DNA from 4 places in the Rhizobium sp. N122 genome. Region 1 is predicted to be linked to each of the others. Evidence: predicted binding sites of a transcription regulator. Region 1 holds the regulator's gene; each other region holds the start of a gene.

Region 1 (7,879 bases):
ATCCGCACCCTGCTCTCCGGTGGCGACGACACCGTTCTGCAGATGGTCATCCGGCTGATCGAGGGAAACGGCCGCCGGGTCGTCGGCGCTCATGAAATCGCGCCCGATCTGCTTGCCTCCGTCGGTCCGCTTGGCGCAGCAACGCCGGGTGACGAAGACCGGCGTGATATCCGCCGCGCCGCGGAAGCCGCGGACATGCTCGGCCGGCTCGATGTCGGGCAGGGCGCCATCAGCATCGGCGGGCGCGTCGTGGCACTCGAGGGTGTCGAGGGCACGGATGAGATGCTGGACCGTGTCGCAAGTCTCAGAGTAGCCGGGCGCATCTCGCCGCGGCGCCGCGGCGCGCTTGTCAAGCTCTGCAAGCCGCAACAGGATATCCGCGCCGACCTGCCGGCGATCGGCGTTTCCACCATTCTGAACGCAAAAAAAGCTGGTCTCGGCGGCATCGCGGTGGAGGCAGGCCGCTCGCTGGTGCTCGATCGAGCCGCCGTCATCAAGGCCGCCGATGAGGCGGGGCTTTTTGTCTGCGGCATCGATCGCGGACTGCCGGCATGGGGGCTCGAATGAACGGGGCGCCGCTGAAAATTGCCGTCATTGCCGGCGAGGTGTCGGGTGATCTGCTCGGTGCCGATCTCATCGCCGCCCTGAAGCGGATTCATTCGGGGCCGGTGGAACTTGTCGGCGTTGGTGGTGAGGCACTGCAGGCGGAAGGCTTGCAATCGCTGTTCGATTTCTCCGAGCTGTCGATCATGGGCATCACCCAGGTGCTGAGCCGGCTGCCGAAGCTTTATACGTTGATCCGCCGGACGACCGCGGAAATCATCGCTGCGAGGCCTGATGTTCTGCTCATCATTGACAGCCCGGATTTCACCCATCGCGTCGCAAAGCGCGTGCGCACCGCGCTGCCCGATCTGCCTGTCGTCAATTATGTCTGTCCGAGCGTCTGGGCCTGGAAGGAATATCGCGCCACGCGCATGCTCGCCTACGTCGATCATGTGCTGGCCGTCCTGCCCTTCGAGCCGGCAACGATGCAGCGCCTCGGCGGGCCGGCAACCACCTATGTCGGCCATCGCCTGACTGCCGACCTTGCGCTGCTGGAGACCCGGCGCCTGCGCGCCGGCAGGCAGCCCGGCAATCGCACGATCCTGCTTCTGCCCGGCTCACGCTCCTCCGAAATCCAGAATCTCCTGCCGCATTTCGAGGTGGCGGCAAACGAACTTGTCGCCCGCAATGGACCGATGCGCTTTATTCTGCCGACAGTGACGCACAGGCAGGCGCTGGTCCGCCAATTGACGGAGAACTGGGCGGTCAAGCCGGAGATCGTTGTCGGTGCGCAAGCAAAATGGCAAGCCTTCGCGGAAGCCGATGCCGCCATGGCGGCATCCGGAACCGTCATCCTCGAACTGGCGCTGGCCGATGTTCCCGTCGTCTCCGCCTACAAGGTCGACTGGATCATGCGGCTGCTGACATCGGCCATCAAGACCTGGACCGGCGCGCTGCCAAACCTGATTGCCGATTACGCGGTCGTGCCGGAATATCTGAACGATATCCTTCGCGGTGCAAGTCTCGCACGCTGGATGGAGCGGCTGTCGGCCGACACCTACCAGCTCAAGGCGATGAAAGAGGGCTACGATCTGATCTGGCAGCGCATGCAGACCGAAAAACCACCCGGCGAACATGCCGCCGAAATCCTTCTCGACGTGCTGAACAAGAAAAAACCCGGTCGTCTCTGACCGGGTTTTCTTCTTTTCGGGCAATATATTGGCCGAAGCGATCAGCGCTTCGAAACCGGAATGTAGTCGCGCTTCGGTTCGCCGACATAGAGCTGGCGCGGGCGGCCGATGCGCTGTTCCGGATCCTCGATCATCTCGTTCCACTGCGCGATCCAGCCGACGGTGCGGGCAAGCGCGAAGAGCACGGTGAACATGGTCGTGGGGAAGCCCAGTGCCTTCAGCGTGATGCCGGAATAGAAGTCGATGTTCGGATAGAGCTTCTTTTCGATGAAATATTCGTCGGTGAGCGCGATGCGCTCCAGCTCCATCGCTACTTCGAGCAACGGATCGTCCTTGATGCCGAGCTCGCCGAGCACCTCATGCGTCGTCTTCTGCATGATCTTGGCGCGCGGATCATAGTTCTTGTAGACGCGGTGGCCGAAGCCCATCAGGCGGAACGGATCGTTCTTGTCCTTGGCGCGGGCAATATATTCCGGAATGTGGTCGACCGAGCCGATCTCATTCAGCATGTTGAGCGCTGCTTCGTTGGCGCCGCCATGGGCGGGGCCCCAGAGGCACGCAATGCCGGCCGCGATGCAGGCGAACGGGTTGGCGCCCGACGAACCGGCGAGGCGGACGGTCGAGGTCGAGGCGTTCTGCTCGTGATCGGCATGCAGGATGAAGATGCGGTCCATGGCGCGGGCAAGCACCGGATTGACCACATATTCCTCGCAAGGCACGGCAAAGCACATGCGCAGGAAGTTCGATGCATAATCGAGGTCGTTCTTCGGATAAACGAAGGGCTGGCCGATATGGTACTTATAGGCCATCGCGGCAAGCGTCGGCATCTTGGCGATCATGCGCAGGCTGGCGACCATGCGCTGGTGCGGATCGGTGATATCCGTGGAGTCGTGATAGAAAGCCGAAAGCGCGCCGACGCAGCCGCACATGACGGCCATCGGATGCGCATCGCGGCGGAAGCCGGTGAAGAAGCGGCTCATCTGCTCGTGCACCATGGTGTGGTGCGTGACACGGTAATCGAAATCCTTCTTCTGCGCGGTGGTCGGCAGTTCGCCGTAGAGGAGCAGGTAGCAGACTTCGAGGAAGTCGCCATGCTCGGCCAACTGCTCGATCGGATAGCCGCGGTGCAGCAGCACACCTTCGTCGCCGTCGATGTAGGTGATCTTGGATTCACAGGATGCGGTCGAGGTAAAACCCGGATCGTAAGTGAAGGAAGCGGTGTTCTTATAGAGAGCACCGATATCGATGACGCTCGGGCCGATCGTGCCGCTCTTGACGGCTAGGTCGACAGATTTGTCACCGATTTTTATTGTAGCGCTTTGATCCGTCATGCTGATCCTCCGAAATGGCGGTGGCGCCATAAAAGCGCCATAGGGGTTAAGCGTCCTCACCGATAGCTATATGATCGCGAAGCTAATGCCAAGTTACCGTGACGGCATTTTGTGCATTGCAGTATCACCTTTTAGGCACTGCAGCGATGAGCAGCGTGCATATCGGAAGCCAATGATTCGACTGGCCTTTTGGCGCTCGCGATTTTCCCTCATATTTCAATCGATTATCCTTGCCCGATTTGTTGGGAGGTTGCATTCTGGGCGCCTTCGCGGGTGACTTGGGCGGCGCATGCAGGAATTGACGACAGTCGAATTGCGGCCGGAAGCTGGCGCCGGATCCTCCGGCGTTTCTCTGCCTGTGGTGGCGACGCCATCGGCAAGGACGCAGTCGGCGACGCCCTGGCGCCACCGGCTGCCGGCCGCAGCCCGCCAATCCTTGCGCGCTTGCAGGTCCATGCTGGGCGAGGAGGCGGATCACGGCCGCCTGCTGCTGTTTTCGCCGGTCTTCCTCGGCGCCGGCGCATCCTTCTGGTTTCTGGCCGAATCCGATTTTCCGCTTTTGACATTACTGCTCTCGCTGTCGGTGCTGACCATTGCGGTTCTCATCACCGACCGTAGCCGGGCCGTGTTGCGAGCGACGTTGTTGGCGCTTGCACTTGTGGTCTGCGGCATGCTCTGCGCACAGTTCGAGAGCTGGCGGGCATCGACCGTGATCCTCGATTCATCCGTGACGACGACGCTGACCGGCCGTGTCGAACGGCGCGAAGGCGACGGCCGTGGGCGTTGGCGCTACATTCTCGCCGTCAGGGCCACAGACGAGCCGGAGTTGAAGCGGCCGCCGGGGCGCGTAACCGCGATTGTCCGCGGCGCCGACACGCCTTTCGAGATCGGCGACATTATCACCGGCAGGGCGCGGCTAACGCCGCCCTCGGGCCCCGCACTTCCCGAACTCAATGACTTCTCCTTCGGCGCCTATTTCGACGGCATCGGCGCCAACGGCTTCTTCTACGGCGCTCCGGCGAAAGATTTGGAGGCGGGCCCGCAGGGTGCAAGGTCGACGTCGGAAGCTATGCTCGAATGGCTTTACCGGCTGCGCAGCAGCATCGGCGACCGCATCAGGTCGATCCTGCCCGGTGATACCGGCGCCTTTGCCGCCGCCCTGGTGACCGACGAGCGGCGCGCGATCTCGAATGCGACGACGGAGGCGCTGCGCCAGTCGGGCCTCGCCCATATCGTCGCGATCTCGGGTCTCAACATGGCGCTGTCGGCCGGCATCTTCTTCGTCGGCTTCCGGATGCTGCTCAGCCTCTTTCCGGGCGTCGCCCAAGCCTATCCGACAAAGAAGATCGCCGCCGCAGGCGCGCTCATCGCCGTCACCGCCTATTACCTGATCTCCGGATTCGGGGTCTCGGCCGAACGCGCCTTCATCATGATGGCCATCATGCTGATCGCCGTCTTCTTCGATCGGCCGTCGATCAGCCTGCGCAATGTCGTTCTCTCGGCGCTTGTCATCATCGCCATTTCACCCTCCGAAGTGCTGGGCCCGAGCTTCCAGATGTCCTTTGCCGCGACATTGGCATTGGTATCGGGCTATCAGTTGTGGAAGGACCGGCGCGTCCGCGAAAACGCGTTGCTCAAGCTGCCGATCTTCCGGCCGGTCGTTGCGGTCGCCGGTTTCTTCGGTGGCGTCCTGCTGACGTCGCTGATCGGCGGTTTTTCCACGGCGCTGTTTTCGATCGAGCATTTTCATCGGTTGACGGCCTACGGCCTGCCGGCAAACCTCGCGACGATGCCGATCATCTCGTTCATCGTCATGCCGGCCGGGCTGCTGGCAATGTTGCTCATGCCGTTCGGCCTGGACGCTCCGCTCTGGGAGGTGGTCGGCTTCGGCCTCGATCTGGTGATCGCTGTCGCCAAGACGGTGTCCGGCTGGGGCGGCGATATCGGCGTCGGCCGTTTGCCCGCCTGGTATTTCGCCGTCGCCGTGGCCGGCTTCCTGCTGCTGACACTGCTGCGCACCCGGCTGCGCCATGCCGGCACATCGACCCTCGCCGTCTCGACGCTCTTCCTGCTGGTTCTGCCGGTCCCCCGGCCGCCGGATCTGGTGATTTCGGAGGATGGCAGTCTGGTCGCGCTCGTTGCAGTGGCGGCAATGGCTTCCAACCGCGAAAACCCGCCGGATTTCATTTTCGACCAGTGGCAGAGAGCACTGGTCCTGCCGACACATCATCCACCGAAGATGTTGGAAGGCCCTGCTATCCCGCCGGAGGGAGAAGACCGCCGCGTCAGGCTTTCCCACGATCAGCAGATCGAAGCGAGGACGGCGATGCGGGCGGCGGCGGGCGGTGAAACAAACCGCTTTTCCTGTGTCAAAAAGGCCTGGTGCACATCAAGGCTTGGCAATGGGCGCGTCGTCACCGTCATCGACAATGCCGCCTATCTCGGTCCGGCCTGCGATGCCTCCGATATCGTCGTCACGTCTGTCCGCCTGCGTTTCAATAGCTGCCGCTCGGGCGCGACGCTCTTTACCGGTGAGACGCTACGCAGGACCGGTTCCGTCGAGCTGCGCTTCGCGGACGCCGGCCTGGAGGTCGCAACCGCATTCGAGAGCCTGTCGCGGCCGTGGATACGCCATCGCGCCTATGACTGGCGCAGCAATAGTTTCGCCGAAACCGGCCCGTCCAGCGTCAGTGATAGCGGCGAATGAGACCGACGAGCTTGCCCTGCACCTTGACGCGGTCTGGCCCGAAGATCCGGGTCTCATAAGCCGGGTTGGCGGCTTCAAGCGCGATCGAGGCGCCCTTGCGGCGGAAGCGCTTCAGCGTCGCTTCCTCGTCATCGACGAGGGCGACGACGATGTCGCCGGGACTTGCCGTGCTGCCGTTGCGGATGATCACCGTGTCGCCGTCGAAGATGCCGGCGTCGATCATCGAATCGCCTTTGACCTCCAGCGCATAATGCTCACCCGAGCCGAGCATGTCGGCGGGAACGACGATGTCGTGGGTGTTGTTCTGGATCGCCGAAATCGGAACGCCGGCGGCGATTCGGCCCATGACCGGCACCGAGACCGAGTTGCCGTTGTCGGCGACGGGTTTTGCGGGTGCGGGGGCGGCGACCGGCTGGGGCTTGCCGAGGCTGCCCTCGATGACGCTCGGCGAAAAACCACGCCGGGGCTGAATGCTGGGGCTATAGGCCTCCGGAAGCTTGATGACCTCGAGCGCCCGGGCGCGGTTCGGTAGGCGGCGAATGAAGCCGCGTTCCTCAAGCGCCGTGATCAGGCGATGAATGCCGGATTTCGAGGCCAGATCCAGGGCGTCCTTCATCTCGTCGAAGGACGGTGGAACGCCGGATTCCTTCATGCGCTCATGAATGAAAAGGAGAAGCTCCTGTTGTTTGCGCGTGAGCATCGGCGTGTGACCCCTGATTGAAACAAATCCAGAACAGACACTATATGTTCCATATGTGTTCCGCAAGTAGCTAAATTTCCGTAAAACTTGGCGCCAACTCGTTGAGATTTTTATTTTCATTCGCCGGATCGGCGCCATGTCTTGCATTGAGGAAGGCGCCGTCGCACATCTCTTCGCAATTGCAGGAGGGGATATCATGAACACGAATTCCGCCAAGCCGCACCCACTGGATCATGTCGTGCTGCCGGTCGTCAATATCGATCTGGCGCGCGAAAGACTCGGCAAGCTCGGCTTCACCGTTGCGGCCGATGCCCGTCATCCCTTCGGAACGGAAAATGCCTGCGTCTTCTTCGCCGACAAGACCTATCTGGAGCCGCTCGGTATCGCCAGCGTCGAGGAGAGCGAGTCCTCGGCGCGGCAAGGCAATGTCTTCACCGCCCGCAACCGGGCCTTCCGCTTCCGTTGCGGCGATGAGGGGCTTTCGGCCGTGGTTTTCGGCACCGAGGATGCCGGCCTCGATCATCAAAGCTTCATTTCAGGCGGATTGAGCGCCGGCGAGATGCTGGAGTTCAGCCGGCTGATGAAAATGCCGGACGGTTCCAAAGGCATCGGCAGCTTCAAACTGGCCTTTGCCGCGGATCTGCGGGCACCCGATTTCTTTCTCTTCACCTGCCAACGCATCAATCCATTGCCGGCCGACCGCGGCGCGCTGGAGACACATGCCAATGGCGTGACCGGCATCGCCGAGATCGCGCTGTGCGCGCCTGATGCCTCCGCCTTCGCCGGTTTCGTCAGCCTTGTCATGGCGCAGTCGGCCGTCGAGAAAACCAGTTTCGGCGTCAATATCGCGGCGCCGAATGCGAAAATCAGCCTGATGACGCCGGAAGGGCTGGAGGCCTATTTCGAGTTTGCCATCTCATCCGCCGACCGCGGCCTGCGCGGCCGGGCCATCCGCTTCACCGTCGCCGATCTTGCCGTGACAGAAGCGCATTTGGCTGCTAACGGAGTGACCTACACGCGCAAGAACAATCGTATTCTGGTGAAGCCGGCGCCCGGGCAGGGCACGCTTTTCGCCTTCGAGGAAAGATGATGAGCACTGATACGAATTCGGAAGTCAGGATCGGCGCGGGCGCAGGCCAGGTCACCTTTTCCAATACCGGCCGCCTGTCGCTGATTGCCGGCCCCTGCCAGATGGAGAGCCGCGACCATGCCTTCATGGTTGCCGGCACGCTGAAGGAGCTCTGTGCAAAGCTCGGCATCGGTCTCGTTTACAAGAGTTCCTTCGACAAGGCGAACCGCACCTCGCTGTCGGCAGAGCGCGGCATCGGCCTTGAAAAGGGCATGCAGGTCTTCGCCGATCTCAAGAAGGAGTTCGGCTTTCCCGTCCTGACCGACGTTCACACCGCCG
Region 2 (7,879 bases), on a different contig from region 1:
ATCTGACGGCGGTTCCCATCACCTTGCGATCGCAGCGCGTCACGGCGCAATAGATTTGGTAACGACTCCCCAGCCCACTCGAACAGGCAAACCGCACCCAAGCTCGCGAAAAGCTACAAGGGCAAGACTATGAAGCGGAGCGTGAGAAGTTCCATGTCGCCGACGATGCCAATGGAAAGTATTTGGTCGGCGCGGCCGCAACCGTCGTCGCGCGGTGAGGTCAGGCCCTTATGTGCCTTTCACTCGGGATCGGAAGCGTCTGATACGAGCGCGGCTGCCGCAGCTCGCGTCAGAGCACCACATTCGTCGCCCGCTCTTGGAATGATCAATAAACAGCCATCCACAATTGCTGCCCTTGCACTCCCGCACTGCTCGCCGCCGATTGCGCTCCATCAACAGATCGACCGCCTTAGTCGCAAAGAGCTGAACCAGTTGGGGAAGATCGTCAAAGGGTGAAGTCCACGCATAACCAGCTTCATTTGCCGCGAGGACCTGATGGGCCCGGCCGCGTCGTGCACGATCTTCCACAAGGCGAAGATCTGCGATCGGGTAGGACTCTCCGGCATCCTCGGAAAGAAAGAGCCGGTAGATCGCCTCACGCAGTGCCAAAGCGTCTGCCAGCACTGCGTCCGCCTTCGGCGGATCAATTTTCGCCTGCCCGCGAAGACGCGCCACTGCTTGCTGATCGACAAGGTCGAGCCGTTCCGCCAGGACAAGCAAATCCTCGAATGACCGCAGAAAGTCCGGCCCCCAGCGGCCGCGCCGGCTGTCCACGGTATTGGCGAGGTCGAGGGCCGGATGACCGCCGCTCAGGCGCATGTCAGCTGTCGAATTGGCCATGCCTGGAACAACTCCCGGAGAATAAAGTTGTAACGGTATAAATGGTCTTTAACCGTTACAATCGCAAGGCCGGAACATGTCTAGGCGCAATTTTCTGAAATTTGCTGTTTTATGCTGCGTATGGGGGCTGACCTGGATCGCCGTCAAGCTCGGTGTGGAAACGGTGCCCCCGATGATATTTGCCGCAACGCGATTCATGGTGGCCGGTGCCGTCTTCATCGTGTTGGCTTGGGCGAGAGGACAAAGAAGCGGCTTCGCTAAGGCGGATAAGAAGCGACTGGTCCTTGTCAGTCTGCTGATGATTACGCTTTGCTACGGGCCGTTGTTCTGGGGCATGCAGTTCGTGCCATCAGGGACCGCGGCGGTTCTGGAGATGTCGCTGACACCGCTTGCGCTGCTCGCGTTCGGTGTTGTCCTGGGGGAGGAACATTGGAATGGCCTTCGCGCCTTCGCGATGCTGCTTGGCGCTTTCGGCCTTGTCCTCCTTTTCGCGCCCTCCGTTGATCTAACTGGGCTTCAGAAGGGCTTGCCGATGATCGGACTCATGGCGATCGCCTGGGCAGCCATTTCCTCGGCCTGGGGGTCCGTGCTGGCAAAACCTCTGATATCAAATTATGGCAGCGCGCGCCTTTCCGGCTTGACGACGCTGATCGGCGGTACCGTGTTGCTGATTGCCTCTCTAGCGATAGAGCCTCGCTCGGCCGAAAGCCTGGTTACGCCCTGGGAATGGCAAGCGGTGGCCGGCTGGCTATTCCTCGTCATCTTCGGTTCGCTGCTCGGCTACAGCGTCTATATGCAGCTTTTGCGGGACATCGGTCCGGCAAGAGCGGGCAGCTTTGCTTTCGTGTCTCCTGCCATTGCGGTCTCAGTCGGCGTGATCTCCGCCGACGAACCCGCTGAACCCCAGAGATTTATCGGCATGGGACTGATGGTCCTTGCCGCGGCGATCTGCTTATCCGCTGACCGCCTGCCGCGCTTTTCAAACAGGCGACCGACCTTGGGCGTCACAGATGATTGCCACCGTTAGCGGACAGGAGACGATCAGGGCCGCCTGCTATCGCCGCCACACCAGGCCGCGGCTCATGGGCAGCTCTATGTAGCAGGGCCGGGGGGCTCAGCCGACATGCTCGACAGAAAGGGTGCCCCCTGGGAGCGGCTTGATCAACGACTTCGCGGAAACGGTCGGGTCAAGCCAATCTGCCCAGGAGCCGCGTTCCAGGATGACAATCTGCCGATCGTGGTACGGCGCGATGTCCGGCCCTGGCTCCATCGTCAGCATGGTGAAGGCTTGGCCCAACTCCGGTGTTTCGCGCCAGATGCCGGCAATGCAGAAGATCGGTTCGTTCTTCTTCGTGAACAGCCACTTGTCCTTGCGCTTCTTTTTCGGGTCTGTTGGATCGGTGAACTCGTAAAAGCCGTCGGCAACGATCAGGCAGCGATTGGAAGTGAACTCGCGACCCTCCGACCGAAAGTTATAAACCGGCCGTTTGTTCGGTCCGGGCCAGCTCCAACGCCGCTGCACGAGCTCGGCTTCCTCGCGGTCACCATCGATCGTCCTGACGATCGGGCCTATATCGGTGATCTTGATGTCTTCGCGCGCTTCGAGATTGGGCGCGCCTTCACCGAAACGGATCTTGATCTTGAGATCGGCGAAATCCTCGACAACCGAGGCGACATCCACCATCAGCCGATAATCATTGCACATCGCTCTTCCCTTCACGTGTGGTCCAGTCATTGAGGCGCTACAGGTGCAAAATATGCTCGAATTGTATGCGCCCCGGGGTGAGGCGTTCGCCCGCCTTCTTTGTCGGCAGGCGGAGCGCGACCAGTCTTTGATCAGTAAAGTTTGCCGCCCGACGATGGGTGGGCGATCGCGAACGTGCCGCATGACCATCTGAAGTACAGTCTCATTTGCACGCATCCATTGGACTACCAGTCTTCGATTATCAGCACAGTTTTATCCATCGGTCTTGTCTAATATGCGTGTTCTTGGTATGTTCCAGAAGTTATGAACGCGATCGTTTTTCGGTCCGATGCTCCGCTCAATGAGCGCCGCGTCATCATCCGGCGCCATGACGGCGATGTGGAGATGGTGGAACTGCCGTGGGGCCTGCGCCCACGCGACGGCGGTCCGCGCGCGGTGAACGTCATCCGTTCGGAAGGACGGAGATTTCCGACACACCGCTGCCTGGTGCCAGTCTCGGAGTTTCGCCACAAGAGCTTCAGATTCTCGCTCGCCAATGGCGACTGGTTCTATTTCGCGGGAATCTGGCGGCCGACAGCTGCGGATTGGGCGGAGGCCTATGCCGTCCTGACGATCGAGGCAAATGCCGATATCGCGCCGTTCCACGACCGGCAGATGGCGGCGCTGACACGCGACCAGCGCATGGCTTGGCTGGACGGACTTGTCCCCGAAGAGGAAATCCTACGGCCGCTGCCGGCGGGCACCTTCCGGGTCAAACGCCACGCTGGCGCGCCTGCCCAGCCGATGCTGGCGGTCTAAAGCGCCAGTCTCAGCTGCGGTTCCCCCCCGAAGCTCTGCCGCTCCAGCGATGACAGCGAGACGCCGAGCAGCCGAACGCCCTTTCGAGGCGGAAAGACCGGCGCCAGCAACAGGCTGACGATGTCCTCCAGATCGGTGATCGCCGCGAGAGGAGCCGGAATCGTCTTGCTGCGGGTGATCTGGTTGAAGTCGGCATATTTGACCTTAAGCGTCACCGTTTTGGCGCCGATCCCATTGGCCTCGCAATAGCCCCACACCTTTTCGATCAGCGGCTGAAGACCTTCGCGCGCCGCCTCGTAGGCATGGAGGTCTTTGGAGAAGGTATCTTCGGCGCCGACGGATTTGCGCACTCGGTTCGGCCTGACCTGGCGCTCGTCGACCCCGCGCGCAATGCCGTAAAAATAGGGTCCCGACTTCCCGAAATGCTCCACCAGGAACTCAAGGGTTTGCTGCTTGAGGTCCGCGCCGGTTTCGATCCCAAGCCGGTGCATCTTCTCAGTCGTCGCGGGACCGACGCCATGGAATTTCTTGACCGGGAGGGCCTCCACGAAAGCTGGGCCGTTCTTCGGCGTGATGACGGCCTGACCATTGGGCTTGTTGAGGTCACTCGCCATCTTGGCGAGGAATTTGTTGTAGGAAATTCCAGCCGACGCATTGAGGCCGGTGATCTGCTTGATCTTGGTTCGGATCTCCCGGGCGATGTCGGTGGCGATCTGCATGCCCCTGAGATTTTCGGTGACATCGAGATAGGCCTCATCGAGCGAGAGGGGCTCGATGTCAGGCGTGTATTCGGCGAAGATCTCGCGGATCTGCTGCGACACCGCCTTATAAACGTCGAAGCGCGGCGGCACGAAGATGAGGTCCGGGCATTTTCTCCTAGCGGTCACCGACGGCATCGCCGAATGGACACCATAGGCGCGGGCCTCGTAACTCGCTGCCGCCACCACGCCGCGGGCGGCCGATCCGCCGACGGCTATCGGTTTGCCGCGCAGCTCGGGATTATCGCGTTGCTCGACCGACGCGTAGAAGGCGTCCATGTCGACGTGGACGATTTTTCGGAAGGGGGTCGAGCTCATCGTTCGTTCATGGCGGCTTCAGCGCTAGTCTATGGGATCGGCAATCAATCAAAGCCGAAACAAAGAGAGAACATAGCAGGCTTCGGCGCTATATCAACTATCCCCGCGGATGCCTCGGTTCTGCGCCGAACTTCCAGCCGCCCAAGGCGTTCTCATTCTGTGGAAATCTTCTATCAGAGACACTAAGCGGACGGCAGCACCGCGACGATCAGAGCCACGTTCGAGACGTGATGGTTCAGCACGGTAGCCTCACTCGGCCGCTGACATCGGCGCTAATTGAGCAGACGATAATAGTCGCTCCCCGACCTGAATATAGCGACCTGAAATCTTCTGGAGCGGATGCGCGGGCTGAAACTGGCGCCTCCCAAACCTACCCTCAATACAGGGATTCTGAGGTTATCATGTTCCCGTGGCAAACTGCACAAGGTGCAAACACCCTCGAAAACGCCGATCTCGCTTTGTGTCAGAGGGTGTTCTACCACCTCGTTGCCGCTAGACGGATCAAATCGGAAGCGGAGCGCGAGGAACTGGCCAATCGAATTCTTCAGTCGTTTCGACATGGGGTGAAAGATGAGGACGCTCTGGTGCGGTTGCTGATGTAAAGCTCGCAAGAGTGGGAACTTATTTACAAGCGGTGAGTTCGACGGGCGGATGCGGGTCCCTTCTTCCCCCATCCGCCTTTCCACTGGATATCATTGCCCCGCAAAACTTGCGGAGCTTTTTTTTATCGATAAATCGACTTCCAGTCCGTCCATGTTGATCAAGCGTGAAGCATCCGAACCTTCGATGGGCGAGGCATGCATTCGCCTGGATGCGCAGCGTTCGATTGCGACCACCGGCGCCGGAACCGTGACGTCTCGTCGAGGTTGGAGGGCTGCAAAGGAGTTCAAGCGATGACAGCTACGCCGGCAAGACTGGACGCGATGGTGATAGGTGCCGGGCCGGCAGGCATGGCGGCCGCCATTTACCTGGCACGGCTAAACCGCAGCGTTGTCGTCATTGATTCAGGCCACAGCCGTGCACTGCTTATCCCGCTCTCGCGAAATCATCCGGCCTTTCCCGAAGGCATCGAAGGGCGCGAGCTATCGAGACGCATGAAAACGCAGCTGCAGAACCTGGGTGTCGAGATCGTGCGGGCAGCCGTATCTCTGGTCGAGCGGGAAGGTAACTTCGGCTTCATCGCGGGACTTGAAGAAGACCGGCACATGCGCGCCAAAAACATCATCCTGGCGACGGGTGTCGAAGATCGATTGCCGCCTATCAGCGAAGCGACTGATTTCGTTCGGTCAGGACATATTCGCCTCTGCCCGATTTGCGACGGCTATGAGATTGCTGGAAGATCCACGGTGGTGATTGGCGCGACACAGCGAGCGGCGTCAGAAGCCCTTTTCCTTAAATCGTTCACGAAAAAGATCACCATCGCGACACTCGGTGAAAGACTGGATGTGAAAGACGCTACGTTGGCTCGGTTGATCGAGCACGGTGTCACCATCCGTGGCGAGAAGCTGGTGCACTGCTTTCGTTCGGTGAACGGAACCGTTGATCTCATCATGAAGGCCTCGGCCGCGTTGCAAGGGGTGGTCCTATATTCGGCGTTAGGGATAGCCCCGCGTTCACAGCTCGCCGAACAGCTGGGGGCAGAGTTGGAGCAGGACAGGCGCATAAAGGTTGACCCACATCAGACGACCCAGGTCCCGGGCCTCTATGCAGTTGGCGATGTCGTGACCGGCCTTAATCAACTGGGTGTGGCCATGGCGCAAGGGGAGATAGCAGCGGTCGCAGTGCATAACCGCCTACGGCAACTGCAAGAAGACCATAACCCGCTTGTCGGGTGAGCAGGAGTTCGGCCAGGGCTTGTCCCCGACGCTGACGACCATGCTCGGCGGCACCAGACCGAAATGCCGCCTTTTTGCGAGACACCGGTTTCCCGGAAAGTCTCAGCATGTCCGTGCGGAGGAGCCCCTGCGGGGCATCTCTCGCGAACGCCGGAAAGCCCCGCGTCTTGATAATGGAACTAACCGTCTTGGCCGTGGTTCGAGGGGTTCCTGAGGTTCAAGCAGAGGGGATTCCTTTGAGCGAGCTGCATCGTGAGTTCCTCCTGCAAAGAGAGTTTCCGCCAGAACTCCGGGAGGATGACCGCCTTGAGCCAACGCACGCGTCGCCATCGGCGGTCGGTTCCGAAGCCCTCGAAACGTTACTGCAGCCTTGTCCGTTGGTGGTCGATCTCGACGGCACTCTCGTACGATCAGATCTCCTGATCGAAACCGCATTCGCCGAACTCGGTCGTCACCCTCACTCGGCTGTGGCTCTGGTCAAGGCTGTGTGCTGCGGAAAGGCCTGCCTGAAGCACCGTCTTTCGCAACCAGCTGATTTCGATCCCGCTTTCCTTCCGTATGACGAGGAGGTCGTGAAGGTAATACGGGCCGCAAGAGAGGAAGGACGGTCCATCTATCTGGCGTCCGCGAGCCATGAGCGTCTCGTTGCCGCAGTCGCCAAACATCTCGGCCTTTTCGACGGCTGGTTTGCAACCAGCGAAACAACAAATTGCGCGGCCGATGTCAAAGCGGGAAAACTCATGGCCGCTTTCGGAAAAAGCGGATTTGACTACATCGGGAACGACGCGGCAGACCTTCCTGTTTGGCGTTATGCCGCCAAATCCTATGCGATACGAACTCCGCCCGCGGTCGCACAAAAACTCGCGCTACAGTGCGCTGATGTCCAATATCTCCCCTATGAGAAAGCGACCTGGCGCACCTGGGCGCGGCTGTTGCGTTTGCATCAGTACGTCAAGAACGGGCTTGTCTTTATCCCGCTGCTGATAAATCAGCTCTTCGATGTCAACAGCTTGGTCAGCACCGGTCTGGCTTTCCTCGCATTCTCACTTTGTGCTTCCGGCGTCTATATCCTCAATGATCTGGTGGATCTCCAGGACGACCGCGGCCATCGCACGAAATGCCGCAGGCCTCTTGCGTGCGGTGACATTCCGCTTTCGGACGCCATTGCCGTCATTCCAATCCTCCTTCTCCTATCGCTCACGGTCGCCGTCATGGTGACGCCGGGGTTCGTTCTTGTTTTGGGGGGATATTTTGCGTTGACCACCGCCTATTCGTTTTTCTTCAAGCGCAGGATGATCCTGGATGTCGTGGCTCTCGCGTCTCTCTATACGACCCGGGTGATCGGCGGGGCGGCCGCCGTCTCGGTTTGGCCGTCGCCCTGGCTCTTGGCGTTCATGATGAGCTGGTTTCTCTCGCTCGCTTTGGTCAAACGATACACCGAGCTGATCGGGCGCCGCGCCGCGCGCCTGCCGGACTCCAAGGGCCGGGACTACAGGAAGGCCGACATCGGCATGGTGGGTGCCCTGGCAGCGGGCGCCGGGATGAATGCGCTGACGCTGTTTGCCCTCTACGCCGCGAGCGAAAACGCGCAAGACATCTTTGCGCGGCCGGGAATGTTATGGCTC
Region 3 (7,879 bases), on a different contig from region 1:
GCCTTCTTCTTGGCGGCGATGATGTCGAGCAGGCGCTCCTGGACAGGATCGGCCACCATCTTGGGGCTCCAGTCTTTCGTCTGCCTTTTGATCAGCTGCTGGACGAGCGGCATCATGTCTGAATCGGCCTTTTCGTCGCCGATTGCCTCGAAATAGCTGTCTTCATCGCGGACCTCGTCGCCATAACGGAGCGTCCAGAGGATGATACCCTTGCCGCGTGGCTCGAGCATGACGGCGCGCTCGCGGCGCGAGATCACCAGCCGGGATATGCCGACCATGTTCTGCGCTTCCATGGCGTCGCGGATGACCGAGAATGCTTCCTGTCCGACCGGGTCGTTGGGGGAGAGATAGTAGGGCGTGTCGAGCCAGATCCACTCGATGCTGTCTCGCGGCGTGAAGGTGGAGATGTCGATGGTTTTCGTGCTCTCCAGCGCCACGTTTTCAAGCTCCTCGTCTTCGAGAATGACGTACTCGTCTTCGCCGCGCTGATAGCCCTTGACCTCGTCTTCTTCCTTGACGTCCTTGCCAGTGACGGAATCGACGTAGTGGCTGACGACGCGGTTCTGGGTCTGGCGATTGAGCGTATGGAAACGGACCTTCTCGCTCTCTGAGGTGGCCGGCATCATCTGCACCGGGCAGGTGACGAGCGAGAGTTTGAGATAGCCTCGCCAGTAGGGACGTAGAGCCATGGTGTCTCCTCCGATCAGCTGGCACGACGGGTGGGTGCTGCGGCCTGCTTCGCTTTCGCGGCGGGCTTGGCCGCTTTCTGGCGGCCGGCTCCCCGGTTGGCATTGGCGGCGGTGCGTTTCGGTTTCGTCTCCTTCCCGCCGATACCGGCACTTTCGCGCAGGGCCTGCAGCAGGTCACTGGGCTTGGATGCTACCGGCGGCCTCTTCTTCGGCAGAGCGCGGCCCTCGATCTTGGCTTTCACCAGCTCTGCAACGGCAGCCTCATAACGGTCTTCAAAGGTGCTGGCGTCGAAGCTGCCCTTCTTGGTGGCGATGATGTGTTCGGCAAGCTCGAGCATTTCGCCTTCGATCTTCAAATCGGGCATCTCTTCGAACGCCTTTTCCGCCGAGCGGACCTCGTAGTCGAAGTTCATCGTCGAGGCGATCAGGCCCTTGCCGTGCGCCCGGATGAGAACGGTGCGCAGCCGGCGAAAGAGCACGGTTCGGGCAATAGCGGCAACGCTCTGCTTTTTCATGCCGTCGCGCAGCAGCAGGAAGGCATCCGTGCCCATCTTGTCGGGCGCGAGGTAATAAGGCTTGTCGAAATAGGTGGTGTCGATCTGCGAACAGGGAATGAAGGCCTCGATGACAAGGGTCTTGTTGCTTTCGGGCACGGCCGCGGCAACTTCCTCGGGCTCGAGCACGACGTATTGGCCGTTCTCGATCTCGTAGCCCTTGACCTGGTCGTCGCGCTCGACAGGATCGCCGGTTTCACTGTCGATGAACTCGCGCTTGACCCGGTTGCCGGTTTTTCGATTGAGGGTGTTGAAGGCGATGCGTTCCGATGAGGAGGCGGCCGTATAGAGGGCCACAGGGCAGGAGACTTCCCCGAACTTGATGTAGCCTTTCCAATTCGCTCTTGGACCCGCCATGACCTGGTACTCCCGACGCAACTCAGGCGATTCAAGTGATTCGGTGGCGAATCGTTCCGACTCGAAACGAATCATTTTTCAATGACTTAGCTCTATTCGGCTGCGCGTTTTGCGAGTCCTGCCTAGGTCAATGATTCCATGCGTCTTTTAGGGTTGGCGCGCGTTTTCTGGGTGGAACAACCCCAAAGGAGTCCTGCTATGAGCAAGCGTGAACTGATCGATACCGGCACCGATAAACGCTACGTCCGCCGCGACAAGAAGGGCAGGTTCAAGGAAAGCGATGACGTATCGCGGTCGCTCTCAGCTGACGCACGCCGCGACGCGAAACACGTGGCCAAGCCAGGGCAGGGCGACAAGGGTGACCGCAAGCACTGAGACCTGTTGAAACCTGATTTCAGATGCGCGAATGAATTGGGCGACTGAATTTTTCGATCGCTTACTTTCCAAACGTAGCTTTAACCCGGGTGGACCCTTCCGCGTCTGGTCGCCGATGCCGATATCGAATGACCTTCCTACCGGCGACATCGACGAGGTGTTGCCGTGGCCACACCGGATGGATTAAATGACAGCATAAATCGTCAGCCATTGGGTATGTCATGACGGATACGAGCATCGAATGGCAGCAGGACGGGATGGATTCCGGCTGGTTCTTCGCCAACGGCGTCGGTTCGATTCGAAGCAGTTCCAGCTACCGCCCGGGCGGATGGTGGTTCCTCGCAAAGTGGCTGCCTGACACTGAGGAGCACGACATGGGTCCTTTCAAAACAAAAGCCGCGGCGATGGCGGAAGCCGAGCGCCTCGCTGCATTGGACACGCACCAGGTGCAGCGCTGATCACCATGCGGTCAGAACAGTTTTTACGCCTGTTCGGCTAGAGGCGGGTCCATGCGAAAACGGGAATTTCTGATCGGCACGGCTATTCTGGCGCTGTCCCTTGCAGCGGGAGGCGAAGGCATGGCGGCGTCGAACGAGCCGGTTGATCCTTCAGCCCTTGCAACGCTGCGGCCCGGCATGCCAATCTCGGCGGTCGAAAAGGCGATGGGGTCTGTCTGGCGGACGCCGGCGCCGCACAAGGGCGGCGTGATCGACATTCTCGAAAACACACATGGCGTTATCGTGCGGATCGATCGAAAAGGGCTGATCGGCAGGATCGATTTCAATTCCCGCTTCATGCATACCATCGCGGGCATTCCCATGGGGATATCGCTCGCCGATCTTCGCGCCACAGTGCCGGATATGGAGATCGGCAAAGAAAGTGCGACGAGTGGCGGTGCGCGTTTCGGAACGAAGCACCTGCCGGAAGGCATCTTGTCCGTCCGCATTACGTTCGATGCAGTTTCCGGCATCGCCATCTTCAATCCAAAAGCTGAATATGCGGAGCCGAGTGCTCCGCCTTACCCTGCTGTGGCCGGCGCTCCCGGCGCTCCTTTCTCGGATTCGAACCTGAAGCTGGCGGTGCTGTCCTCGCTTCTCTATGCGAAACTGCTTGATCTCGGCACACCTGAACAGCTTGCGACCCATGTGCTCGGGCGTGAGGTCGATCTGGAGAAGGACGGTTACGAACTTATCCCGGAAGCGCTGGATTATCTGGTCCGCTATCCGCTCACCGAGGAACTGCTGGCCTCCGTCGAGGATATCGAGCTCGATGGCGGCGCGGCGATCTATCCGTTCGCCTGGTATTTCTGGGGCGGCGAAGAAAACGCCTTCGATGTGAAGGATCTCTCCGGCATTCGGTTCTGCCCCAACCTGAAAAGCTTTTCGGTCAACGCCATGATCGACAAGGTCGATATCCACGCTCTCGTGCCGCTCAAGAAGCTCGAGCGGGTCGAGATCAACGTCCCGTCCGAAAATGTCGATGCATTGCTCGATCTGCCGGCGCTTAAAGAAGCGGGGCGGTTTCGCAAGAAGCCGGCTCCTCGGGAGATCTTCGAGGAGTTGGAGCGGCGCGGCGTGCAAGTGTACTGATCGCAGTTGCCAAGAGGTTAGAATGTTCTGACCAGGCATTCATCAGCTCAGACGTGCCGCGCGCAAATTCCTTCATCAATCCTTCTAATACAGCCCTCGTTATATTCCCGCGCTGGATCGTTCATTTCATTCCTCATCGTGATCGGGCGGAAATTCCAGCATTTCCAGCTCGTATTCCAGGCTGCCGATCTTATCGAACAGCGCCTGTTCGTAGTTGGAAAGAACGCTGCCAAGATGCGCAAGGGCCTCCGCCTGTGGTCTCGTGCCGTCATTCGGCGTGTAGACGATTTCTCCGCCATAGGCGAGATCGATATAGCTTTGAACAAGCGCCAGCTCATTTCTGGCAAATTCGATGTTCGAGCGGATTGCGGCCAGGTTCCGTTCTTCGGCCGTCGTTCCGAAGATCGTCCCAGACAACGCCTCGAGGCGCTTTTCCTCGAACGATACGACGTTTTCCGTCATGGGGTATCCTCCTTGCTAAATGAAAGGCCATTGGCAGTTAGACAAGGGAAACGGGTCTGGCAGCGGTCGACGCCATCTTCCGAAATCAGACGAGGGCAGCCGAGGCTCAGCCGCCGGCGAAGCTGGTGGAATGTGAAACTCGCGCCGTACTGCTTGACCAGGATCTTTCGATCGAACTCCGTATTCCGATCACATGCAGTGCACTCGACAGTGACGACCGATCCCCGGAAGTCGCGGAGCGTTGGACCGTCATAGGTATTTTTTCTTATCGATGACATTTTTAGAGCCTGTCAGCCGACCATTGTTAGCCAATTGAATTCACTGGTTCTTCCGGTAGTGCAGCAAATGGGCAGGTTGCAGCCCGTCGATCACTCGCCTGTATATGCACATTGACTCACATGCCGTGTCGGAACAAATAGGGAACATACTCGCTTTCGAGCGAGATGAAAACCCATACTGACGAAGGCTTCCGAATGGCGCAGACCAGCGCAAACCCGATCATCTCCGATCTTCGAGACCGCATCCAGCATCTCGAAGGGACTGCAGCGCGACGAACATCCGTCCTTCCGTTCGGGCTGGCCGAGCTTGACGCGCAGCTGCCGGGTGGCGGCCTGGCCTTTGGTGCGCTGCACGAAGTCGCCGGCGGCGGAAACGGCGCGATCGATGGCGCGGCCGCGGCGCTCTTCATCGGCGGCATCGCGGCTCGCACCACCGGCAAGGTGGTCTGGTGCCTCACCCGTTTCGATCTGTTCTTTCCCGCGCTCGCCTCGGTCGGCCTTCACCCCGATCGCGTCATCTTCGTCGAATGCGACAAGGAAGAGACGGTGCTGGCGAGCTTCGAAGAAGCTTTGCGCTATGGCGGCCTCGGCGCCGTCGTCGCCGAACTGGTGCGCCTGCCGATGACGGCATCGCGCCGGCTGCAGCTCGCGGCGGAAAAGTCCGGCACATTGGGCCTGGTGATCCGCCGATGGCGGCGCCAGACGGAAGCCTCCGATTTCGGCATACCGACGGCCGCTGCGACCCGCTGGCGGATCTCGGTGCTGCCGTCCGAGCCGCTCCCCGTGCCGGGCGTCGGCCGCGCGCGGTGGCTGGCAGAACTCATGCGGGTCAGGGCAGGCGAGGGAGGAGAATTCATTATCGGAGCATGTGATGGCAAGGGTCGTATCTGTCTTTCTTCCGATGCTGCCAACCGACAGGATCAGGCGCGCCGATCCTTCGCTCAATCCTGACACGCCGCTGGTTGTGATCGCCAGGAGCGGTTCGAAGCGATGGGTGGCGGCGGCCGATCAAGCGGCTGCCAAGCTGGGCTTGCGCGTCGGCATGCCGGCCGCCAAGGCGCAGGCGCTGGTCCAGGGGTTGACGATGGTGGATGCCGACCCAGTGGCCGACCTCGCGACACTCGAACGGCTGACGCTTTGGGCCTTGTCGCAATATTCTCCCGTCGTTGCCATGGATCCCCCTGATGGTATCGTCATGGATACCGAGGGCGCCGACCATCTGCAGGGTGGCGAGGACCTGATGCTCTCCGGTCTCGTCAACCGCTTCCGCGCCCGGGGTCTCGCCGCGCGCGCGGCAATCGCCGACACTCGGGGTGCGGCGCATGCGCTCGTCCGGTCCACGGATCGCGAGACCATCATCATCCCGGGTGGCGAGACCGCCAAAGCGGTCAATCGTCTGCCGCTATCGTCGCTGCGGCTGCCTGCCGAGATCGTCGGAAGCCTCCGTACCCTCGGCTTCGCCACTGTCGGCGATTTGGCAGTGACGCCGCGGGCGCCGCTGACGTTGCGTTTCGGGCCCGAGGTCGGGCGCCGCCTCGACCAGATGTTCGGCCGGCTCGCCGAGCCCATCGACCCGATCCGGCCGGCTGATCTCGTCGAGGTCCAAAAATCTTTTGCCGAACCGATCGGCGCCCCGGAGACGATCGAGAAATATGTGAGCCGCCTGGTGCGGCAGCTCTGCCTTGAGCTTGAGAAACGAGGACTTGGCGTGCGGCGCGCCGACCTGATCGTCCACCGCGTCGACAACACAATTCAGTCGCTCCGGGCGGGCACGGCCAAGCCCGTCCGAGATATCGCCTGGCTGACAAAACTCTTCCGCGATCGGATCGAGAAGATCGAGCCTGGCTTCGGCATCGAGAAGCTGAGCCTCGCCGCCATCATCGCCGAGCCGCTCGTCGAGACGCAGTCAACGTCTTCGCTGATCGGAGAACAGGTGACCGATGTCACACCGCTGATCGACGTGCTGGGAAACCGCGGCGGCCAGCGGATTTTCCGCGTCGCGCCGGTGGCAAGCGACGTGCCCGAGCGCAGTGTCCGGCGGATCGCACCGACGGCTGACGAGATCGGCGCGACCTGGCCGCTGCATTGGCCGCGGCCATCCCGACTTCTGGCCCGTCCGGAACAGATCGAGGTGATTGCGCTTCTGCCCGATCATCCGCCGGTCTCCTTTACCTGGCGCGGCAAACGGCGCCGGGTGAAGCGCGCCGACGGTCCGGAGCGCATATTCGGGGAATGGTGGCAACGCAGCTCCGAATGGGTTGCCGTTCGCGACTATTTTGTCGTCGAGGATGAAGCCGGCGAGCGTTTTTGGATTTTCCGGTCGGGCGACGGCGTCGATGCTGACACCGGATCGCTCAAATGGTTCCTGCATGGGGTGTTTGCCTGATGCGCTACGCCGAACTGCAGGTCACCACGCATTTCTCGTTCCTTCGCGGCGCAAGCTCGGCGGAAGAGCTTTTTGCGGCCGCCAAGCTCATGGGCATCGAGGCGCTCGGCGTCGTCGACCGCAACAGCCTGGCCGGCATCGTTCGGGCGCTCGAAGCCTCGCGCGCCACCGGCCTGCGGCTCGTCGTCGGTTGCCGGCTCGATCTCGCCGACGGCATGTCGATCCTCGTCTATCCCACCGATCGCGCCGCCTATTCGCGGCTGACGCGGCTTTTGACATTGGGCAAGGGCCGCGGTGGCAAAGCCCACTGCATCCTGCATCTTGAGGATGTCAGGCTCTATTCCGAAGGCCTGATCGGCATCCTGGTTCCGGATATGCCGGACGATGCCTGCGCCGTGCAACTGAGGAAGATGGCGGAAATTTTCGGGGACCGCGCCTACGTCTCGCTCTGTCTGCGCCGGCGGCCGAACGATCAGTTGCGGCTGCACGAGCTGTCGAACCTGGCGGCGCAGTACCGGGTGAAGACGGTCGTCACCAACGATGTCCTGTTTCATGAGCCGGGCCGGCGACAGCTTCAGGATGTCGTCACCTGCATTCGCACCGGCACGACCATCGATGACGTCGGCTTCGAGCGCGAGCGCCACGCCGACCGCTTCATCAAACCGCCGGAAGAAATGGCGCGTCTGTTTCCCCGCTATCCGGAAGCGCTGGCACGCACGATGGAAATCGTCGCGCGCTGCAGGTTCAGTCTGGAGGAGCTCGTTTATCAATATCCCGAGGAGGCGTTGATCCCGGGCATGACGGCGCAACAGTCGCTGGAGCACTACACCTCGGAAGGCGTGGAGACGCGCTATCCGGAAGGGCTGCCGGCGCATGTCGAAAAAACGATCCGGCATGAACTCGCTCTGATCGAGACGATGAAATACGCCCCCTATTTCCTGACGGTGTTCTCGATCGTCCGCTATGCCCGATCCCAGGGAATTCTCTGCCAGGGCAGGGGATCGGCGGCGAATTCCGCAGTCTGCTACGTGCTCGGCATCACCTCCATCGACCCTGATACCAATGATCTCCTCTTCGAGCGCTTCGTCAGCCAGGAGCGCGACGAGCCGCCCGATATCGACGTCGATTTCGAGCATGAGAGGCGGGAGGAGGTGATCCAATGGATCTACAAGACCTACGGCCATGACAA
Region 4 (7,879 bases), on a different contig from region 1:
GGCCCATCTCCTGCACCAGCGTCGGCAGCAGCTTATACATCAGCGGCTCCTTGGCGCCGAGAAGCTGAGCATGCCGCATGGCGCGACGCATGATACGGCGCAGCACATAGCCGCGGCCTTCATTCGACGGCAGCACGCCGTCGGCGATCAGGAAGGCCGAGGAGCGCAGATGGTCAGCGATGACCCGGTGACTGGCGCTACCCTCCGCCTTAACGCCCATCGTCTCCTCGATAGTACCGATCAGCGTGCGGAACAGGTCCGTGTCGAAGACGCTCTGGACGCCCTGCAGGATGCAGGCCATGCGCTCCAGACCCATGCCGGTATCGATCGACGGACGCGGCAGCGGGTTGCGCACGCCGGGTTCGATCTGCTCGAACTGCATGAAGACGAGGTTCCAGAATTCCAGGAACCGGTCGCCATCCTCTTCAGGCGAACCCGGAGGGCCGCCCCAGACGTTCTCGCCCTGGTCGATGAAGATTTCAGAGCATGGGCCGCAGGGGCCAGTATCGCCCATCTGCCAGAAATTGTCGGAGGTCGGGATGCGGATGATCTTGTCGTCGGACAAGCCGGCGATCTTCTTCCACAGCGTCGCGGCTTCTTCGTCTTCGGAATAGACGGTGACCAGCAGGCGATGTTTCGGCAGATCGAAACCTTCGGTGACGAGCTTCCAGGCAAGCTCGATCGCATTCTCCTTGAAATAGTCGCCAAACGAAAAGTTGCCGAGCATTTCGAAGAAAGTCAGGTGGCGGGCGGTATAGCCGACATTGTCGAGGTCGTTGTGCTTGCCGCCGGCGCGCACGCATTTCTGCGAGGTCGTCGCCGTGGAATAAGGGCGTTTCTCCAGACCGGTGAAGACATTCTTGAACTGCACCATGCCGGCATTGGTAAACATCAGCGTCGGGTCGTTGCGCGGCACGAGCGGGCTCGACGAGACGATCTCATGACCGTTCTTCTTGAAATAGTCGAGGAATGTCGACCGGATATCGTTCACACCGCTCATGCTATGCCCTTCAATGCTGCCGGAGGCAGGTAAATCTAAATCCATCGGCTTTTAACGTTCGCCTCCGCCACTGTCCAGCAGGCAAACAAAACCGGCCGCATTCTCATCAGGAATGCGGCCGGTTGGATTTGTCCGATGCGCTCAAGCGCGAAAATCACATTTCCGCGGCAGCGTCACCGTCATCAGGGTCCGGTCCGCCGTTCTGCAGGAAGCGGTCGGCGATCAGGCCGGCATTCTGGCGCAGCGACAGTTCAATCTCGCGGGCAAGATCCGGATTGTCGCGCAGGAAGGTCTTGGCGTTCTCGCGGCCTTGGCCGAGACGCTGGCTGTTATAGGAGAACCAGGCACCGGATTTCTCGACGATTCCGGCCTTGACGCCGAGATCGACCAGTTCGCCGGTCTTCGATACGCCCTCGCCATACATGATGTCGAATTCGACCTGCTTGAAGGGCGGCGCCATCTTGTTCTTGACGACCTTGACGCGGGTCTGGTTGCCGATCACCTCTTCGCGCTCCTTGACCGCGCCGATGCGGCGGATGTCGAGGCGTACGGAGGCGTAGAACTTCAGCGCATTGCCGCCGGTCGTCGTCTCGGGCGAACCGAACATGACGCCGATCTTCATGCGGATCTGGTTGATGAAGATCACCATGGTGTTCGACTTGGAGATCGAAGCCGTGAGCTTGCGCAGCGCCTGGCTCATCAAGCGGGCCTGCAAGCCGGGAAGGCTGTCGCCCATCTCGCCTTCGATTTCGGCGCGCGGCGTCAGTGCGGCGACCGAGTCGACGACGAGAACGTCGACGGCGCCAGAGCGCACCAGCGTATCGGTGATTTCGAGCGCCTGCTCGCCGGTATCGGGCTGCGAGATCAAAAGGTTCTGCAGATCGACGCCAAGCTTGCGGGCATAGACGGGATCGAGCGCATGTTCGGCATCGACGAAGGCGCAAATGCCGCCCTTCTTCTGCGCTTCGGCAATGGTCTGCAGCGCAAGCGTCGTCTTACCCGAGCTTTCCGGCCCGTAAATTTCGATGATACGGCCCCTCGGCAGACCACCGACACCAAGTGCGATATCGAGGCCAAGCGAGCCGGTCGAGATCGTCTCGATCTCGACAACATTCTCGTTGGAGCCGAGTTTCATGATCGAGCCCTTGCCGAACGACCGCTCTATCTGTGAGAGTGCCGCTTCAAGCGCTTTGCTTTTGTCCACCGATTTGTCCTCTACCAGCCGCAATGAATTCTGAGACATCCGATCCACCTTTAGGTTATTGAAGCCGCCCAAGCAATGTCGAGTTTGTACCCCATTTGTTCTATTCCCGCAATAGGCGATCAAACGATTGAAAGAAAAAGGTAAAACAGCCTGTGTTCTATATTTGTTTTATCGATGCAAAGCAACGGCTTAGGCCATATGCACCCGCTTTGCCGCGGCCGCTAGCACCACCTCGATTCGCGCCTCGGGCATCGGAAGGCGGTTGAAATGAAGAAAAAGATTCTTGTTCTCGGCGGCGCCCATATCGACAGGCGCGGCCGGATATCCGGCGAAACGGCGCCGGGCGCCAGCAATCCCGGCACGTGGTTCGAGGAGCCGGGCGGCGGCGGTTTCAATGCGGCGCGCAATCTGGCAAGGCTCGGTTTTCAGGTGACGATGATTTCGCCTCGCGGCGGCGATCCCATCGGCGAGATGGTCGGCGAAGCCGCCGATTTCGCCGGCATCGACGACCGGCCTTTCGTGTTCCTCGACCGCAAGACCCCGAGCTATACGGCGATCATCGAGAAGGACGGCAATCTGGTGGTCGCCCTTGCCGACATGGATCTCTACCGATTCTTCGTGCCGCGGCGTCTCTCCATCCGCTGGGTGCGCGAAGCCTTCGCCGCCCATCATCTCATTCTTTTCGACGCCAACCTGCCGGAGGAGACGATCACGGCGATCGTTGCCAAGGCGCATTCCCTGGCAAAACCGGTCGCGGCGATTGCCATCTCGCCTGCCAAGGTCGTCAGGCTGAAACCCTGCCTTGGGGATATCGACTATCTGTTCCTGAATGAGGCCGAGGCTTCCGCCCTTGCCGGGCAACAGCCGGAAGACGCTGCCGGCTGGCCGCCGCTTCTGTACGGGATCGGCATCCGAAACGCGGTCGTCACCCGCGGCCGCCGCGAGCTCGTCGCACTTTGCGACGGCCGCGCCGTGACGCTGCAGCCGCCGGTCGCCGATACTGTCGCCGATGTCACCGGTGCCGGCGATTCGCTTGCGGCCGGCACGCTCGCCGCCTTGATATCAGGCCTGCCGCTCGAGGAGGCCGTTCGCCACGGCACAGCGGCCGCCACGCTGACCGTACAGTCGCGGCATGCCGTCGACGAAAATCTGACACCGGATCTCTTGAATGCGGCGCTTGCCCTTGTTCCCGAGGTCAGAATTCTGCATTGAAGCCGCTATATTAGATAGTCGAGCATGAGGTGCGAAAACCGCTGACACGTTTCGGCATCATGCTCATCGACGACAGGACCAGATCATGACCAAGCCCATTTCACCCCTTCTGCCGATCGCCTATTCGAAAGAGGTCGCCAGCGCCAAGCAGCGCGGCGCGCCGCTGGTGGCGCTGGAATCGACCATCATCACCCATGGCATGCCCTATCCCGGCAACATCGAGATGGCCCGCAGCGTCGAGACGATCATTCGCGAACAGGGTGCGGTGCCGGCAACGATCGCCGTCATTCACGGCACGCTGCATATCGGTCTTGAAGCCAGCGAGCTGGAGCAGCTCGCCAAGGCGACCGAGGTGATGAAGGTGTCGCGCGCCGATCTCGCCTTCGCGATCGCCGAGCGCCGCACCGGCGCCACCACGGTCGCCGCGACGATGATTGCGGCGGCGCGTGCCGGCATCCGCGTCTTTGCCACCGGCGGCATCGGCGGCGTGCACCGCGGCGCCGAGGAAAGCTTCGATATCTCAGCCGATCTCGAGGAACTGGCGCGCACCGGCGTCATCGTCGTCTGCGCCGGCGCCAAGGCGATCCTCGACATTCCGAAGACGCTCGAAGTGCTGGAAACCCGCGGCGTGCCGGTCGTCACTTACGAGAGCGAAGAATTTCCCGCCTTCTGGTCGCGCTCCTCGGGCATACCAAGCCCGCTGTCGCTGAACAGCCCGGCCGCCATTGCCAATTTCCAGACGGTGCGCGACCAGCTCGGCATCGACGGCGGCATGCTCATCGCCAACCCGGTGCCCGAGGCCGACGAGATCGCCCGCGAAGAGATGGAAATCTATATCGAGCGGGCGCTTGATAGCGCCGCGCGCGACGAGATCACCGGCAAGGCGGTGACGCCCTATCTGCTCTCGACCATCTTCGACCTGACGGATGGCCAGAGCCTGAAGACGAATATTGCGCTGGTCGAGAACAATGCGCGGCTGGCGGCGGAGATTGCGGTGGCATTAGGTGAGTAAGGGATAATGGGAGGGCAAGAATGCCCCGGCAGATAGGGCGTCCCGTGCAAGCCCCCCTCCGCCCTGCCGGGCATCTCCCCCACAGGTGGGGAGATGGGCTGGGCGCACCGGTTTTCCTCAACAATCAGCGTTGCAATCCGGCGAAACGGTAGCGAGGCGGGAGGAGCACGCCTCTTGTCGATCTCCCCACCTGTGGGGGAGATGCCCGGCAGGGCAGAGGGGGTACCACACGGCACAACCTCTCTGACGGCGCCCTCACCCGTCCAACGTCTCCTTCACCACCACAGCCAGTTGCTTCAGCGAAAACGGCTTCGGCAAAAATCCGAATTTGGCTTCCGGCGGCAGGTTGCGGGCGAAGGCATCTTCTGCATAGCCCGAGACGAAGATGAATTTCATGTCGGGATAGGACTTGCGCAGCTCGCGCAGCAGTGTCGGGCCGTCCATTTCGGGCATGACCACGTCGGAAACGACAATGTCGACCTTGCCGTCGAGCTCTTCCATGATGCTGAGCGCCTCGACGCCCGAGCCCGCCTCGTGCACGGTGTAGCCGCGCGTTTCCAGCATGCGCTTGCCGCCACGGCGTACCGCCTCTTCGTCTTCGACGAGAAGAATGACCGCCGATCCCGTCAGGTCCTCCGGCTGCTGCGCCGCTGGCGCCTCCGGCTGCATGCCGATTTCAGCGACGGCGGCGTCGATCGCGCCGGCTTCGGCGGCAACCGCCGGTTCCGGGATGTGGCGCGGCAGGAAGACCCGGAATGTGGTGCCCTTGCCGACTTCGGATTCCGGCTGGATGTAGCCGCCCGATTGCTTGACGATGCCGTAGACCATGGCGAGGCCGAGCCCGGTGCCCTTGCCGACATCCTTGGTGGTGAAGAACGGCTCGAAGATCTTGTCCATGATTTCGGGCGCGATGCCGGTGCCGTTATCGGCAACCTCGATCAGCACCATGTCCTCGGCCGGCATGTAGGAATAGTTGAAGGCGGAGACCTCTGAAGCTGTCAGGTTTCGGGTGCGCAGCGTCAGCGTGCCGCCCTCGGGCATGGCATCGCGCGCATTGACGCAGAGATTGATCAGCACCTGTTCGAATTGCGAAAGATCGGTTTTGACGGGCCAGAGGTCGCGGCCATATTGCACGTCGAGCTTGACGTTGGTGCCGGAAAGCAGCCGGTCGACCAGCATGCGCAGGTCGCCGACGACATCCGTCAGGTTCAGCACCGAGGGCCGCATCGTCTGCTTGCGCGAGAAGGCGAGCAGCTGGCGCACCAGCACCGCGGCGCGGTTGGCATTGCGCTTGATTTCCATCAGGTCGGCAAAGCTCGCATCGGCCGGCCGCGCCTGCAGCAGCAGATGGTCCGAGGAAAGCAGGATCGCCGTCAGCACATTGTTGAAATCATGCGCGATGCCGCCGGCAAGCGTGCCGACAGCATTCATCTTCTGCGTCTGCGCCATCTGCGCTTCCAGTGCCTTCTGCTCGGTCACTTCGACGGCGTAAACAATTGCCGCCTCCTCGGGCGCCTCGTCGCTCTGATCGATGACGGCGTTGACATAGAAACGGAAATAGCGCGCCTCGTCGGTCGGCGTGCGGGTATCGAGCGGCGCGATGTCGCCTTGCCGGTCCTTGGCCGCCGCCAGCGCCTCGGCGAGCTGCGGCCGGTCGCTTTCCTGCACGATGGTTTCGAGATGCGGCGCCTTTTCGAGATCGTCGCGCGAGACGACGCCGGAGAACAGCTTGAGGAACGGCGCGTTCGTCCGCAGGATGCGCCCATCGCCGTCCACCGAGGCGATCGCCATCGGGGTGTTGTTAAAGAAGCGGGTGAAGCGCATGGCGGCGGCAGAAGCGGACTGACCGCCGGCATCGCTCTTTTCACGCCCCAGCACGATCGTCCGGCTTTCGCCGGGTGCGCCGTCGCGCATCGACGTGACGCTGTGGATGATCTGCACCGGCAGGCTCTGGCCGTTGGTCTTGCGCAGGTCGAGATCGAGCGTCACGGTCTTTTTCAGGCCGGGTTCTGCCTGCACCGACTGGATCAGCGCTAGCCCCTCGCCCGCCACCACGTCGCCGATCGTCATCGAGCCCGGCACGAATTTGGTGAGGTCGAGCCCCAGCCACTCGGCGAGCGTCGCATTGAGATAGAAGATCTCGCCCTTCCTGCCGGCGGAAAAGAATCCGGCCGGCGCATGGTCGAGATAGTCGATCGCGTTCTGCAACTCCTTGAAGAAGCGCTCCTGATCGTCGCGCTCGGTGGTGATATCGGTGATCTGCCAGATCTGCAGCGGCTTGCCGCCGTTCTCTTCCTGAGGCAGTAGCCGCGCTTTCAGCCGGTACCAATGGGCGCCGGAGCTGTTGCTGCCGGGGCCGACAGCGCGCAGCAGGCGGAATTCCTCCCGGCCTTCCTTGCCCTCACGCAGTCCGTTGACCAGCCTGTAGAGCGCCTCGTTCGATTCGCGGTGGCGCGACAGCAGGCTTTCCAGCGTCTGCACCTCCGTCGCCTTGCGCGCGCCGGTCAGCGCGCCATAAGCGGCATTGGCATAGATGATCCGGCCCTTTTCGTCGGTGATCAGCGTGCCGTCCGGGTGACTGTTGAGGAAGGCGCGCGCCAGGCTGTCGGACTGGCGCTGCGGCATCACCTCGATGAAGCCAATGACCGAGGATACCAGGAAGAAGATGCCGACCATGGCGAGCACGCCGAGACCGCCGAGCACGACCTCGTTATCAAGCGACCGTTTGAAGACGATGAAGCCGCCGGCGGCGGCGATCAGCACGAGAGCCAGCAGAAGAATGCGCAAGACCGTGCCAGAACGCCCCCCACGATCCACAAGCGGTGCGTTATAATCGTCGGCCTGACGCGGTTTCGTCATGTATTCCTCACATAAGCCCCATCAGCTTCGTAGCACGAACACGAAGCGGGAATCAGGCACTCTTTTCTTCTTAGCAATTTGCCGCGTCGGCAAAAACACCGGTCGCCGGCAAGACTGCTTGAATTCACAGGCAACAGCGCCATCTGCCCCTGAACCCTGATACGGCCGCCCGTGCGCAAGATCGCCCCGCACCCAGGCAGCGGAACACGAAATCGCGTTCTCCCGTGACTGGACAGCACCGGCAGCCCTTGCCTAAGGAACGGAAAAGTCGTCAATATGTGCCAAATATGAAATGGAGTAAGTGATTATGTTGGATGATGTTGTCGGAGCGTATGGCAGCCGTTTTCTGCTTGCAGCCGGTGGCGTCGGCCTAGCGCTTCTTTTGCTCATCCTGGTGCTCTGGGTGATCCGCAGACGGGCGCCCTCGCCCTTCGTGCGCGGCGGCCGCAATCGCCAGCCCCGTCTGCAGGTTCTGGATGCCGCAGCTGTCGATACCCGCCGCCGGCTGGTGCTGGTGCGCCGCGACGATGTCGAGCATCTGATCATGATCGGCGGCCCGAGCGATATCGTCATCGAAAGCCGTATCCTGCCG

What was found. Region 1 encodes LexA, which represses DNA repair genes until DNA is damaged. Its sites were predicted from a motif close to TGTTCNNNNTGTGTTCNG; they were not measured.
Region 2: a site for LexA is predicted at 4,475-4,492, ahead of dinB (DNA polymerase IV). Genes of this name have one in related genera too.
Region 3: a site for LexA is predicted at 4,434-4,451, ahead of ATY75_RS24400 (ImuA family protein). Genes of this name have one in related genera too.
Region 4: a site for LexA is predicted at 2,358-2,375, ahead of recA (recombinase RecA). Genes of this name have one in related genera too.

What each region holds. Positions count from the first base shown of each region.
Region 1 covers NZ_LOKU01000027.1:10,084-17,962, reverse strand. Annotated here, with positions in the region: gene ATY75_RS19860 (LpxI family protein) at 1-567, shown strand, start outside; gene lpxB (lipid-A-disaccharide synthase) at 564-1,733, shown strand; gene gltA (citrate synthase) at 1,775-3,064, opposite strand; gene ATY75_RS19845 (ComEC/Rec2 family competence protein) at 3,354-5,771, shown strand; gene lexA (transcriptional repressor LexA) at 5,752-6,471, opposite strand; gene ATY75_RS19835 (VOC family protein) at 6,668-7,561, shown strand; gene kdsA (3-deoxy-8-phosphooctulonate synthase) at 7,561-7,879, shown strand, end outside.
Region 2 covers NZ_LOKU01000028.1:44,598-52,476, reverse strand. Annotated here, with positions in the region: gene ATY75_RS20320 (ABATE domain-containing protein) at 229-840, opposite strand; gene ATY75_RS20315 (EamA family transporter) at 917-1,867, shown strand; gene ATY75_RS20310 (SOS response-associated peptidase) at 1,955-2,545, opposite strand; gene ATY75_RS20305 (SOS response-associated peptidase) at 2,849-3,343, shown strand; gene dinB (DNA polymerase IV) at 3,340-4,419, opposite strand; gene ATY75_RS35570 (hypothetical protein) at 4,650-5,021, shown strand; gene ATY75_RS20290 (NAD(P)/FAD-dependent oxidoreductase) at 5,313-6,254, shown strand; gene ATY75_RS20285 (UbiA family prenyltransferase) at 6,491-7,879, shown strand, end outside.
Region 3 covers NZ_LOKU01000042.1:4,534-12,412, reverse strand. Annotated here, with positions in the region: gene ATY75_RS24435 (Ku protein) at 1-689, opposite strand, end outside; gene ATY75_RS24430 (Ku protein) at 704-1,600, opposite strand; gene ATY75_RS24425 (hypothetical protein) at 1,799-1,975, shown strand; gene ATY75_RS24420 (hypothetical protein) at 2,197-2,433, shown strand; gene ATY75_RS24415 (hypothetical protein) at 2,485-3,564, shown strand; gene ATY75_RS24410 (hypothetical protein) at 3,691-4,026, opposite strand; gene ATY75_RS24400 (ImuA family protein) at 4,500-5,255, shown strand; gene ATY75_RS24395 (DNA polymerase Y family protein) at 5,176-6,690, shown strand; gene ATY75_RS24390 (error-prone DNA polymerase) at 6,690-7,879, shown strand, end outside.
Region 4 covers NZ_LOKU01000023.1:204,571-212,449, reverse strand. Annotated here, with positions in the region: gene alaS (alanine--tRNA ligase) at 1-1,000, opposite strand, end outside; gene recA (recombinase RecA) at 1,155-2,243, opposite strand; gene ATY75_RS17795 (carbohydrate kinase family protein) at 2,472-3,416, shown strand; gene ATY75_RS17790 (pseudouridine-5'-phosphate glycosidase) at 3,502-4,428, shown strand; gene ATY75_RS17785 (PAS domain-containing sensor histidine kinase) at 4,684-7,287, opposite strand; gene ATY75_RS17780 (flagellar biosynthetic protein FliO) at 7,595-7,879, shown strand, end outside.